Regions from separate parts of the Lysinibacillus capsici genome, predicted to be linked through region 1. Evidence: riboswitches for the same ligand, from Rfam matches in the RefSeq annotation. Region 1 holds a riboswitch; each other region holds the start of a gene.

Region 1 (3,283 bases):
CTGCGACATAATAAGAATTGGATAAAACAGTTCTCGAATAAAATTAAATCGATGTAACACTACTGCCACCGTTAGCCCACAAGCGATGCCAATGGCCAAACCTAGTAGAGCTAGCTGTACCGTAGCAAATGCATGTGGTAGAAAGGTTTGATACGACTGGATGGCCTCCGATAAAATACTACTTGGTGCGGGTAATAACCAATGAGGAACTTCAGCGAACCGCACGATTAGTTCCCATATGAATAAGAGGAAGGCGATAAAAATTATCGTCCTTCCCTTCTGTAATGCACGTTTCATTACTGATATTTCTCCGTTAATGTATCCATCGTAATACCCGTTGGCTGATATAAAATTTTCACTTGTGTAATGACATTGATGGCACCAAGCTCGATCATCTTCTCGTTCATTTTTTCAATGATTTGGAGCAATGTTGAAAGCTCACCTTCCATCGTTGTTTCCAATGGATGTACCTCATATTTCACCCCAGAAGCATCGATCACCGCAATTGCTGCATCTACATACGGTATAACATCTTCATATTTCTCTGTCTTCGGAATGATTTGTACACTGATTAATGAATTTGCCATCTTATTTGGCCTCCTTTTTAGGTAAGAACTCATTAGTAAAGGCTTTTTTCGCATCAAATTCGCCCTCTAGTACTTGATTGCTAGACATCCATTTCGCATAATTTTCCCACACAGAAAGCTTTTGCTCTCCCCATTGCTTGGCATCATCCTGGTATTTATCAGCCAGCCATTCCTGACTTTTATGCACTAACGCTTTATCTAAATCAGGGGCCGCTTCGATTAAAATATCCGCCGCTTCACTTGGGTTTTCAATTGCGTATTCATAGCCCTTCGCTGCCGCTGCCACAAAGGCTTTGACTACATCGGGGTTGTCCTGTATCATTTTTTCATTTGTAGCTAAAACGGGCGTATAATAATCTAATTGATCACTATACTCTGTAAGATATAGCATATTAATCTTTTCCCCACGTAGCTCAGCCTCAATACCAGTCCATGCATAATAAATCCAAGCAAAATCAATGTCTTTTTCCATCATTGTGAAGAAATCTAAATCCCCTGCATTGACAATATCTAGCTTATTAATATCTGCCTTTTCTTTTTGCATGAGTGATTGTAAGACGGCTTGCTCTGATGGCGAACCCCAACCACCATAGGTTTTACCTTCAAAATCCTTTGGCGATGTAATGCCCTTTGAAGCAATAGAAGCAAAGCCAGATGTATTATGCTGTATAATTGCTGCGATTGAGACCAGCGGCACATTCTGTACTCGTGCCTGTGTTATGCCTTCCTGATAGCTCACGCCAAAATCTGCCTTGCCAGAAGCAACAAGCTGATCTGCGCCCGCCTCACCAGGCATAATAATATCAACATCTAAGCCCTGTTCCTCAAAATAACCGAGTTTTTTCGCAACATATAGTCCTGTATGATTTGTATTCGGCGTCCAATCCAGTACCACAGACACCTTTTTCAGCTTGTCAACAGCCTGCTTATCCTCCTTGTCACTACAGCCTGCTAATGTTAATAGTGCTACCATTAAAATAAATAACCATTTCTTCATGCAAAAGCCTCCCAGTTTGTAATATGAAAGTGTTCATGAATGAATGTTGTCACCAAAAGAAAGCGTATATACAATGTTGGCAAGTTGTTGCTCGAAACATAAAAAAACGCCTAGGATTCCTCCCAGACGTATCGCAATCAATCTTCAAAACTTTGCTTTTTTGAATAGATGTTCCCTACGCTGGTACGAGCCAAATCAGGTTCAAAGGGTCAGCGTCTTTCGGACACAATCTCAGCTAGCAATTACTAGCCCCCCTACATTCTTTCGCTATGAACTTTTCGATGATTATTATACCCATAGTTTCACTTAAATGACAAGGTGCTATTTTTGAAAAGAGCTTAAAGCCCAGCACTCCTAAGAGACTGGGCATTCTTTTAGCTTGGTTTCTGTTCTTTTTTGGCTGTGACAACATGAGAGATTGCCCCATCTGTTGCAATATCCACTTTAAATGAACCGTTGGAATGGCGATCCGCACGAGACAATGCTTGCACGTCTATCACCTCTTGAACACCTTTTTCAGTTTCAATCACAACCTGCTCCCCGTCTGTTGCTTGAACAACTGCCACAATTCGGTGAGGGTTAGCTTTTAACTCCGTTAATACTTTTAGTCCACGTTTTGCACGACCTGCTACTTCAACTTCAGCGACATTCATTTTCTTCACGGCCCCACGCTGTGTCACAATCACTACATATTGGGTAACATCAGGCTGTAATACATTGACGCCAACTAAGGCTTCTCCATCTTTTAGTGTGATCCCTTTCACACCGCCTGTTTTCACACCTGTCACAGGTAGTTCCTCCATTGGGAAACGAATCGCATAGGCTGTATCCGTTGTGAGCATCAGCTCCACGCCATCTGTTACAAACGAGGCATAGATCATCGCATCACCAGCCTTGACGTTCATCGTTTTAATAGGCTTTGAATAACGTGTCACTGCATAGTCTGCGAGTGGTGAGCGCTTAATTTGACCATCTTTTGTGGCTGTGAAGACATACGTATTTGGCTGTTCAAATGTTTCGAAGCCATAAACCGCAATAATCGATTCATCTTCCCCTGTTGGGACAATACTTGAAATATGCTGGCCGAGATCCTTCCAGCGTATATCAGGCAGCTCATGAACAGGCTGATAAATATAATTGCCTCGATTTGTGAACAGCAATAGATGGTGCTGTGTATTTAAGTTTGCTTCATACAATAAATAATCTGAATCCTTCATGGCAAAATCTTGCCCATTTGAAGCGGCATGAGAACGTGTGGATGTGCGTTTAATATAACCATCCTTCGTTACTGTTACGACAACCTCCTCACTTGGCACAAGGACATCCAATGTAATTTTAATTTCTTCAATTTCTTGCTCAATCTTCGAGCGGCGAGGCTCTGTAAAGCGTTTCTTAATATCAAGCAGCTCTTGTTTAATAACACGCACAAGTTTAGCCTCACTTTGTAGAATCCCCTCTAGCTTCGCAATTAACTTATCTAACTCGTCCTGTTCCTGACGAAGCTCTGTAATATCCGTATTCGTTAATCGATATAATTGCAGGCTTACAATAGCCTCTGCCTGTACTTCTGTAAAATCAAACTTCTCTTGTAAATTAAGCTTTGCATCCTTCTTATCATTAGAAGAACGAATCGTCGCAATGACTTCATCTAAAATAGAAAGAGCTTTAATTAATCCATCTACAATATGAGAACGGTCCT
Region 2 (3,283 bases), 1.5 Mb from region 1:
ACAGAAGCTGCCAATATACGTCTGTATCATTTATCAAACGGTCAATTTGAGCTTAGACGTTCAGATAGATTAGAAAAGCATGCGAAGCAAAGTGGCCTTGGTCTTGATGTTTATGATGCTTTTACAGATCAATTACGAGATGTCAAAACTTTATCAGGTGGCGAAAAATTTAATGCTTCGTTGAGCCTTGCATTGGGGATGGCAGATGTGATTCAAAGCTACCAAGGTAATATTCATATTGAAACGATGTTTATTGATGAGGGCTTTGGCTCGCTCGATGAGGAATCACTAAATAAAGCAATCGATACATTAATTGATTTGCAGGATTCTGGTCGTATGATTGGCGTTATTTCGCATGTGCCTGAATTGAAATCCGCGATGCCAGCAGTTTTACATGTGGAAAAAACATTAAATGGCCATAGTCAAACCCATTTTGAAGTGAAATAAAACGAAGGCGTATTTCCTCTAAAAGGAATACGCCTTCGTTTTATTTTTTTCGGGTTGTGGTTGTAGGCGTTGTGCCCTTTTTTGCAGCCATTACTTTTTTTACGATAGGAATAACAATAGGTGCTAACTTAACGGCAGTTTTTACAACGTTTGATACTTTCATCCCAAAACAGCTCCTTTTACAATTACTACTACCTGTTTCTCTTAAAAATAAAACATTAACGGATAACACGAACAGCCTGAATTATATTCCAAATCACAATACCGAGTGAGACGAGGGCATAGATGGCGAATGAAGCAAACCAAATAATCATCACCGTCTTGTTATTGGAGGTTGGATCTAAACTAAATGTAGAAAAAACAAAGACAATAAAGAATAGAATGCCAAAAACAAAAGGTATTAAATGAGAGACAAGTGCACGAATCGAATGGCTTTTTACATCACTGTCTTTTGTCACGAAATATACAATTAATGGAACGATAAAAGGGGCGAAGAAAATACTAAGATAACTAAAGGCAGCTAAAATTTTTTGATTCTCCATAGTTGTACCTCCTTTTTAAATATTTACGCATGAAAAACAGCAAAGTTTCAAAAAAATGATGTATGGAAGGTTGTAATCCTTCAATCCTTTGCGTACAATGAGATTGTTCAAATAAATTCAGATGTAACGACCACAAGGGGAGCTGATGATGTCAGCTGAGACTGGGCACGTAATGCCTTGACTCTTCGAACCTGTAAGTTAATGCTTGCGTAGGGATGTGGATAGAAACCGACACTTGTACGATGTGAGGCTCTGTCCTGACATCGTTTTTTCGTCCTTAAAGGAAAAAAGGTGTCAGAAAGAGACATATCAGCGCTTTTCTATTCCTGCTCTTGTATCCTACATCGGAACAAAGGAGAGAATATGTATGGACAAAAAAAGACTATTAATGCTAGTGGAGATTGCGATTTTTGCAGCGATTGGTCTCGTACTGGATCAGGTTTCCTTTAAAGTATGGGCACAAGGCGGCTCAGTTAGTCTTGTTATGGTACCAATTATGTTAATAGCATTTCGCTGGGGCTTAGTAGCTGGGCTAACAACTGGATTACTCGTAGGTGTAATGCAAACCATGTTTGGTGCTACGATTGTGCATTGGCTACAAGGATTCCTGGATTATGGCGTTGCTTTTACTGTTGTAGGATTAGCGGCGGTTGTACGTGGACCAGTGTTAGACGCTGCTAAACATATGAACAAAACAAAAATGGCACTTTATATAATCATAGGTACCGTTTTCGCAGGCTTCTTACGATACACAGCACATACAATTGCTGGTGCGGTATTTTTTGCCGAATATGCGGGTGACCAAAATGCATGGATCTATTCCATCATCTACAATGGTACATATATGCTACCAGCAACCATTTTAACGGCGATCGTTGGTGTTCTTTTATTCACAGCCGCTCCACAATTAATGCAAAGAAAAGCTTAATGCTAGTCCCTTCACGTGAGTGGAGGGACTTTTTTATCGTGAATAGCTCTTTTAGCACTTTGCAAAGTAGGAAAGCATACAATATTTAAAGCGTTTATCGTTATACCCATAAAAAGTTATGTTATATTAAAGAATAGATAATAGATGAAAGGGACGTTATACATGATTGTAAAAACGCAAGAAGAGATTGAAGCTTTTAAAAAAATAGGACGCATTTGTGCTGAAATTCGTGAAGCGATGAAAGCTGCAACAAAGCCAGGAGTTACAACACTTGAGCTTGATGAAATTGCTGGTCGCATGTTTGCAGAGGCTGGCGCTATTTCAGGACCAAAGGGAGAATATGATTTTCCAGGGTATACATGTATTAGTGTCAATGAAGAAGTAGCACATGGTATTCCAGGAAAGCGTGTTATTCAAGAAGGAGATATCGTAAATATTGATGTTTCTGGCTCTTTAAATGGCTATTTTGCTGACACAGGTATTTCATTTGTTGTGGGTGATGGCTATGAGGACAAAGAAAAGCTTTGCCGTGTTGCTAAAAGTGCCTTTGATCGAGCAATGACAAAAGTAAAGGCTGGATCTAAATTAAATCAAATTGGTAAAGCTGTTGAACGCGAGGCAAATGCTAATGGGTTAACTGTTATTATGAATTTAACAGGTCATGGCTTAGGTCAATCTTTACATGATGAACCAAACCATATTTTAAATTATTACGATGCATGGGATTCTACTATTATGAAAGAAGGTATGGTCCTTGCGGTTGAGCCATTTATCTCAGCAAATGCAGAGCATATCGTAGAAGCAGGTGATGGTTGGACATTCGTGACGCCTGATAAATCACTTGTAGCTCAAATCGAACATTCAGTCATTGTAACAAAAGATAAACCAATTATCTTAACGTCATTAGACGAAGAATAGGATGCAATGAAAAAATCCTGCTAACCAAATTATTTTTGGTAGGCAGGATTTTTTTTAATAAATAAAATGCCAACAAAGAGAACACCGCATAAAAATAAAGCGGCTGTAGTGACAAGTAGCTCATCAAAACCATTATGTATGGCGATTCCAATATAAGCCCAAATAAAAACACTTGGATACATAACATCAAAGTGATGGAAACGGATATGTAGCGCAATGGCTCCTCCTAAAGTAAGTAAAATCACTGCCCAAAGAGGCGTACTAAGACCAAAGCCGTTCCAACCATAAGCCGTTAACGTAAAGCTTGTATTTGTGATAAAAATAAATGTCATCCATGCTAAATAAATAGAGAAAGGAATACGACCAAACAAGGATTTGTTCTGAAGAGGGTACGTATTATACAACATAAACAAATACAAGACTAAGAGTAATGTAATGCCAAGAGAAA
Region 3 (3,283 bases), 2.2 Mb from region 1:
CTGTAGCTATCAACGAGATTGCACAGGGAGCTTCGAAGCAATCAGAGGATACAGAAGAAACAAATTATCGAATGATGGATTTATCAGATCAGATTGATGCGATTACGGCTCTTTCTAATGAAATGGATGAGCTATCTCATAAAACAGGTGTAACAACAGAAAAAGGATTGCTTGAGGTTGAAAGTTTAAGAGAGCGTAATATGGAGACAAATGAAATGAATGGGCGTATCCAGCAGCAAATGGAATCATTAGCTTCTAATATTGCCAATATTAATCAGATTATTGCTTCGATCCAAAGCATTACCGAGCAGACTAATCTGCTAGCTTTAAATGCAAGTATTGAGGCTGCACGTGCTGGTGAGCATGGTAAAGGATTTGCTGTAGTTGCAGAGGAAGTTAGAAAGCTAGCAGAACAATCTAAAAATGAAACAGAAATTATTAAGAGTACAGTAGAAAGCATTCTTGAAAATTCTCAGCAGACAGTTGCTGTGATTGCATCTAATGCAGATTTAATGCAATCTCAAAATGAGTCAGTACAAAGCACGCAACTAGCATTTAAAGATAGCAGTGACTTGTCAGGTTCAATTGCAAATTCTATTAGTGAATTAATGAATAAACTATCTAGCATGTTAGAGCATAAAAATCAGGCAATCATGGCGATCCAAAGTATTTCGGCTATTTCAGAGCAAACAGCAGCCTCTGCGGAACAAGTAAGTGCTTCTGCAATGGATCAACAAGCAGAATTACAAAAAGTAGCAGAGTCTATTCAAAATATGAACGATATTTCAAACGAGCTACAAGAAGTTGTAAATCGATTTAAGCTTGTTTAAAAGCAAAGGCTGCCTTCAATATAGAGGCAGTCTTCTTTTATTGTGAAAGTCAGCGAAATTGACCTAGAAGGAATTCAACACTACTATTCACACTGAGAGGGGGACATTGATATGATGTATCTCGGAATGATTTTCTTTCAAATTGTTGTACCTATTTTAGTGTTACTTGTAATAGGCGCTATCCTACAAAAGAAATTTCGCTTTAATTTAAAAGCATTGTCTCAGCTTATTACATATTGCTTTATGCCGGCAGCTGTTTTTGTAAATTTATATGAAACACATGTGGAGTTATCGGTACTGGGAGAGGTCGGATTATTTATTGTACTCTTTATTGGTAGTCAAATGTTACTCAGTCATTTTATGGCAAAAGGGCTAGGTTTAGCTAGAACAGAGGCAGCTGTCTTTAAAAATAGTGTGGTGCTTATTAACTCGGGCAATTACGGTATTCCGGTGGCTCAAATGATATTTGCCACGCAACCTATTGGAGTAGCCATTCAGGTCATGCTCGTAATCTTTCAAAATATGACTACGTACACATATGGTTTATACAATTTAATTTCTTCTACAAAGTCAGGTATGACAATCATCAAGGATTTCTTTAGAATGCCTATTATTCATGCGCTGATTATTGGTGTCGCTATGAATTATTTTGATATCGGTATTCCACAGTTTATCAAAATTCCAGTAGAACATGTAGCAGATGGATTTATTGCTGTGGCCTTAATTACTTTAGGTGCGCAATTATCACAACTAGAGATGAAATCAATGTTTAATAAAACTGTCTTTATCAGCTGTTTTACGCGATTAATTATTGGACCATCTGTTGCATTAGCCATTATTTATATATTGGGATTAGATGGAGTCGTCGCACAATCACTGTTTATAGCTAGTGCCTTTCCAACATCCCGTAATAGTTCTATTCTAGCATTGGAATATGATGTAGAATCAGCAACAGCCGCGCAAGCTGTTTTATTTTCAACCATTGTAAGCTGTATAACGGTAACCATTGTGATCTATTTTGCGGAAGTATTATTTACCTAGTAAGATAAAAAATAACTTCCATCTCTTAGTATTATCTGCTACACTAGCATCAAACTAAATAGTATTAACTAGGGGAGTCTGATGAGTCAGGCTGAGAGGGGAACGCTACAAAGTTTCTTGACCCTTTGGACCTGATCTGGCTCATACCAGCGTGGGAAAGTTAAGAAGCTATTGCAGAGTATGCAATCAATAGACCTTTACATTCGTGGCCGGATCCAAATAATTATTTTGGATTCGGCCTTTATTTTTTGGATTGTTGGGGTGAGCTAGAATCGGTCCTTAGATTAAAATAAATTTAAGGGAGAGAAGTAGCTCATGTCAGCAATTAGTGAAAAGAATATTACCATTATGTCTAGCTTTGAAGGAAGTAAAAAAGTATATGTGGAAGGATCACGCCCAGATATTCTAGTACCTATGCGAGAAATTGCATTAAGTCCGACAACAGGCAGTTTTGGAAATGAAGAAAATGCTCCTATTCGAGTATATGATACGAGTGGGCCCTATACAGATCCAGCCTACCAAGTAGATATTACGAAAGGTTTACCTGCCTTACGAAATGCATGGATTCAAGAGCGAGGGGATGTAGAAGCATATGAGGGACGCTCCATTAAACCGGAGGATAATGGCTTTCGTCATGTTGATGACCCGCGTATTCAAGAAAATGTCTTCCCTGAGTTGGCGAGAAAGCCTTTGCGTGCTAAAAAAGGTAAAAATGTGACACAGCTTCACTATGCACGAAAGGGGATTATAACGCCTGAAATGGAGTTTGTAGCGATTCGTGAAAATATGAATCCTGAATTTGTACGTTCAGAAATTGCAGCTGGACGAGCTATAATGCCTTCTAATATTAATCACCCTGAGGCAGAGCCAATGATTATTGGGCGTAATTTTCATGTAAAGATCAATGCGAATATCGGGAATTCTGCTGTATCTTCTTCCATTGCAGAAGAAGTTGAGAAAATGACCTGGGCAACTCGATGGGGCGCAGATAATATTATGGATCTATCGACTGGTAAACATATTCATACAACTAGAGAATGGATTATTCGAAATGCTGCAGTGCCAGTGGGAACAGTGCCAATTTATCAGGCTTTAGAAAAGGTAAATGGTGTAGCAGAGGATTTAACGTGGGAGGTTTATCGTGATACTCTCATTGAACAAGCTGAGCAGGGTGTGGATTACTTCACCATTCATGCAGGTGTCCTTTTACGCTATGTACCACTAACAGCAAATCGTGTGACAGGTATTGTATCTCGAGGGGGCTCTATCATGGCACAGTGGTGTTTATATCATCATCAAGAGAATTTCCTGTATACACACTTTGAGGAAATCTGTGAAATTATGAAAGCTTATGATGTTGCTTTTTCCTTAGGTGATGGTTTACGCCCCGGCTCAATTGCAGATGCCAATGA

What was found. Region 1 has a riboswitch for thiamine pyrophosphate ahead of LCP48_RS12570 (ABC transporter substrate-binding protein). Riboswitches for the same ligand answer to the same signal wherever they lie in the genome.
Region 2: another riboswitch for thiamine pyrophosphate. It lies ahead of thiT (energy-coupled thiamine transporter ThiT); the one in region 1 lies ahead of LCP48_RS12570 (ABC transporter substrate-binding protein).
Region 3: another riboswitch for thiamine pyrophosphate. It lies ahead of thiC (phosphomethylpyrimidine synthase ThiC); the one in region 1 lies ahead of LCP48_RS12570 (ABC transporter substrate-binding protein).

The regions. Positions count from the first base shown of each region.
Region 1 is NZ_CP084108.1:2,554,575-2,557,857, forward strand. It holds gene LCP48_RS12560 (ABC transporter permease) at 1-297, opposite strand, end outside; gene LCP48_RS12565 (thiamine-binding protein) at 297-587, opposite strand; gene LCP48_RS12570 (ABC transporter substrate-binding protein) at 589-1,584, opposite strand; TPP riboswitch at 1,740-1,850, opposite strand; gene parC (DNA topoisomerase IV subunit A) at 1,959-3,283, opposite strand, start outside.
Region 2 is NZ_CP084108.1:4,030,279-4,033,561, reverse strand. It holds gene LCP48_RS20035 (AAA family ATPase) at 1-447, shown strand, start outside; gene LCP48_RS23390 (hypothetical protein) at 488-610, opposite strand; gene LCP48_RS20030 (magnetosome magnetite crystal formation protein family) at 666-989, opposite strand; TPP riboswitch at 1,115-1,222, shown strand; gene thiT (energy-coupled thiamine transporter ThiT) at 1,357-1,917, shown strand; gene map (type I methionyl aminopeptidase) at 2,080-2,835, shown strand; gene LCP48_RS20015 (hypothetical protein) at 2,865-3,283, opposite strand, start outside.
Region 3 is NZ_CP084108.1:316,457-319,739, forward strand. It holds gene LCP48_RS01550 (methyl-accepting chemotaxis protein) at 1-830, shown strand, start outside; gene LCP48_RS01555 (AEC family transporter) at 942-1,871, shown strand; TPP riboswitch at 1,932-2,046, shown strand; gene thiC (phosphomethylpyrimidine synthase ThiC) at 2,187-3,283, shown strand, end outside.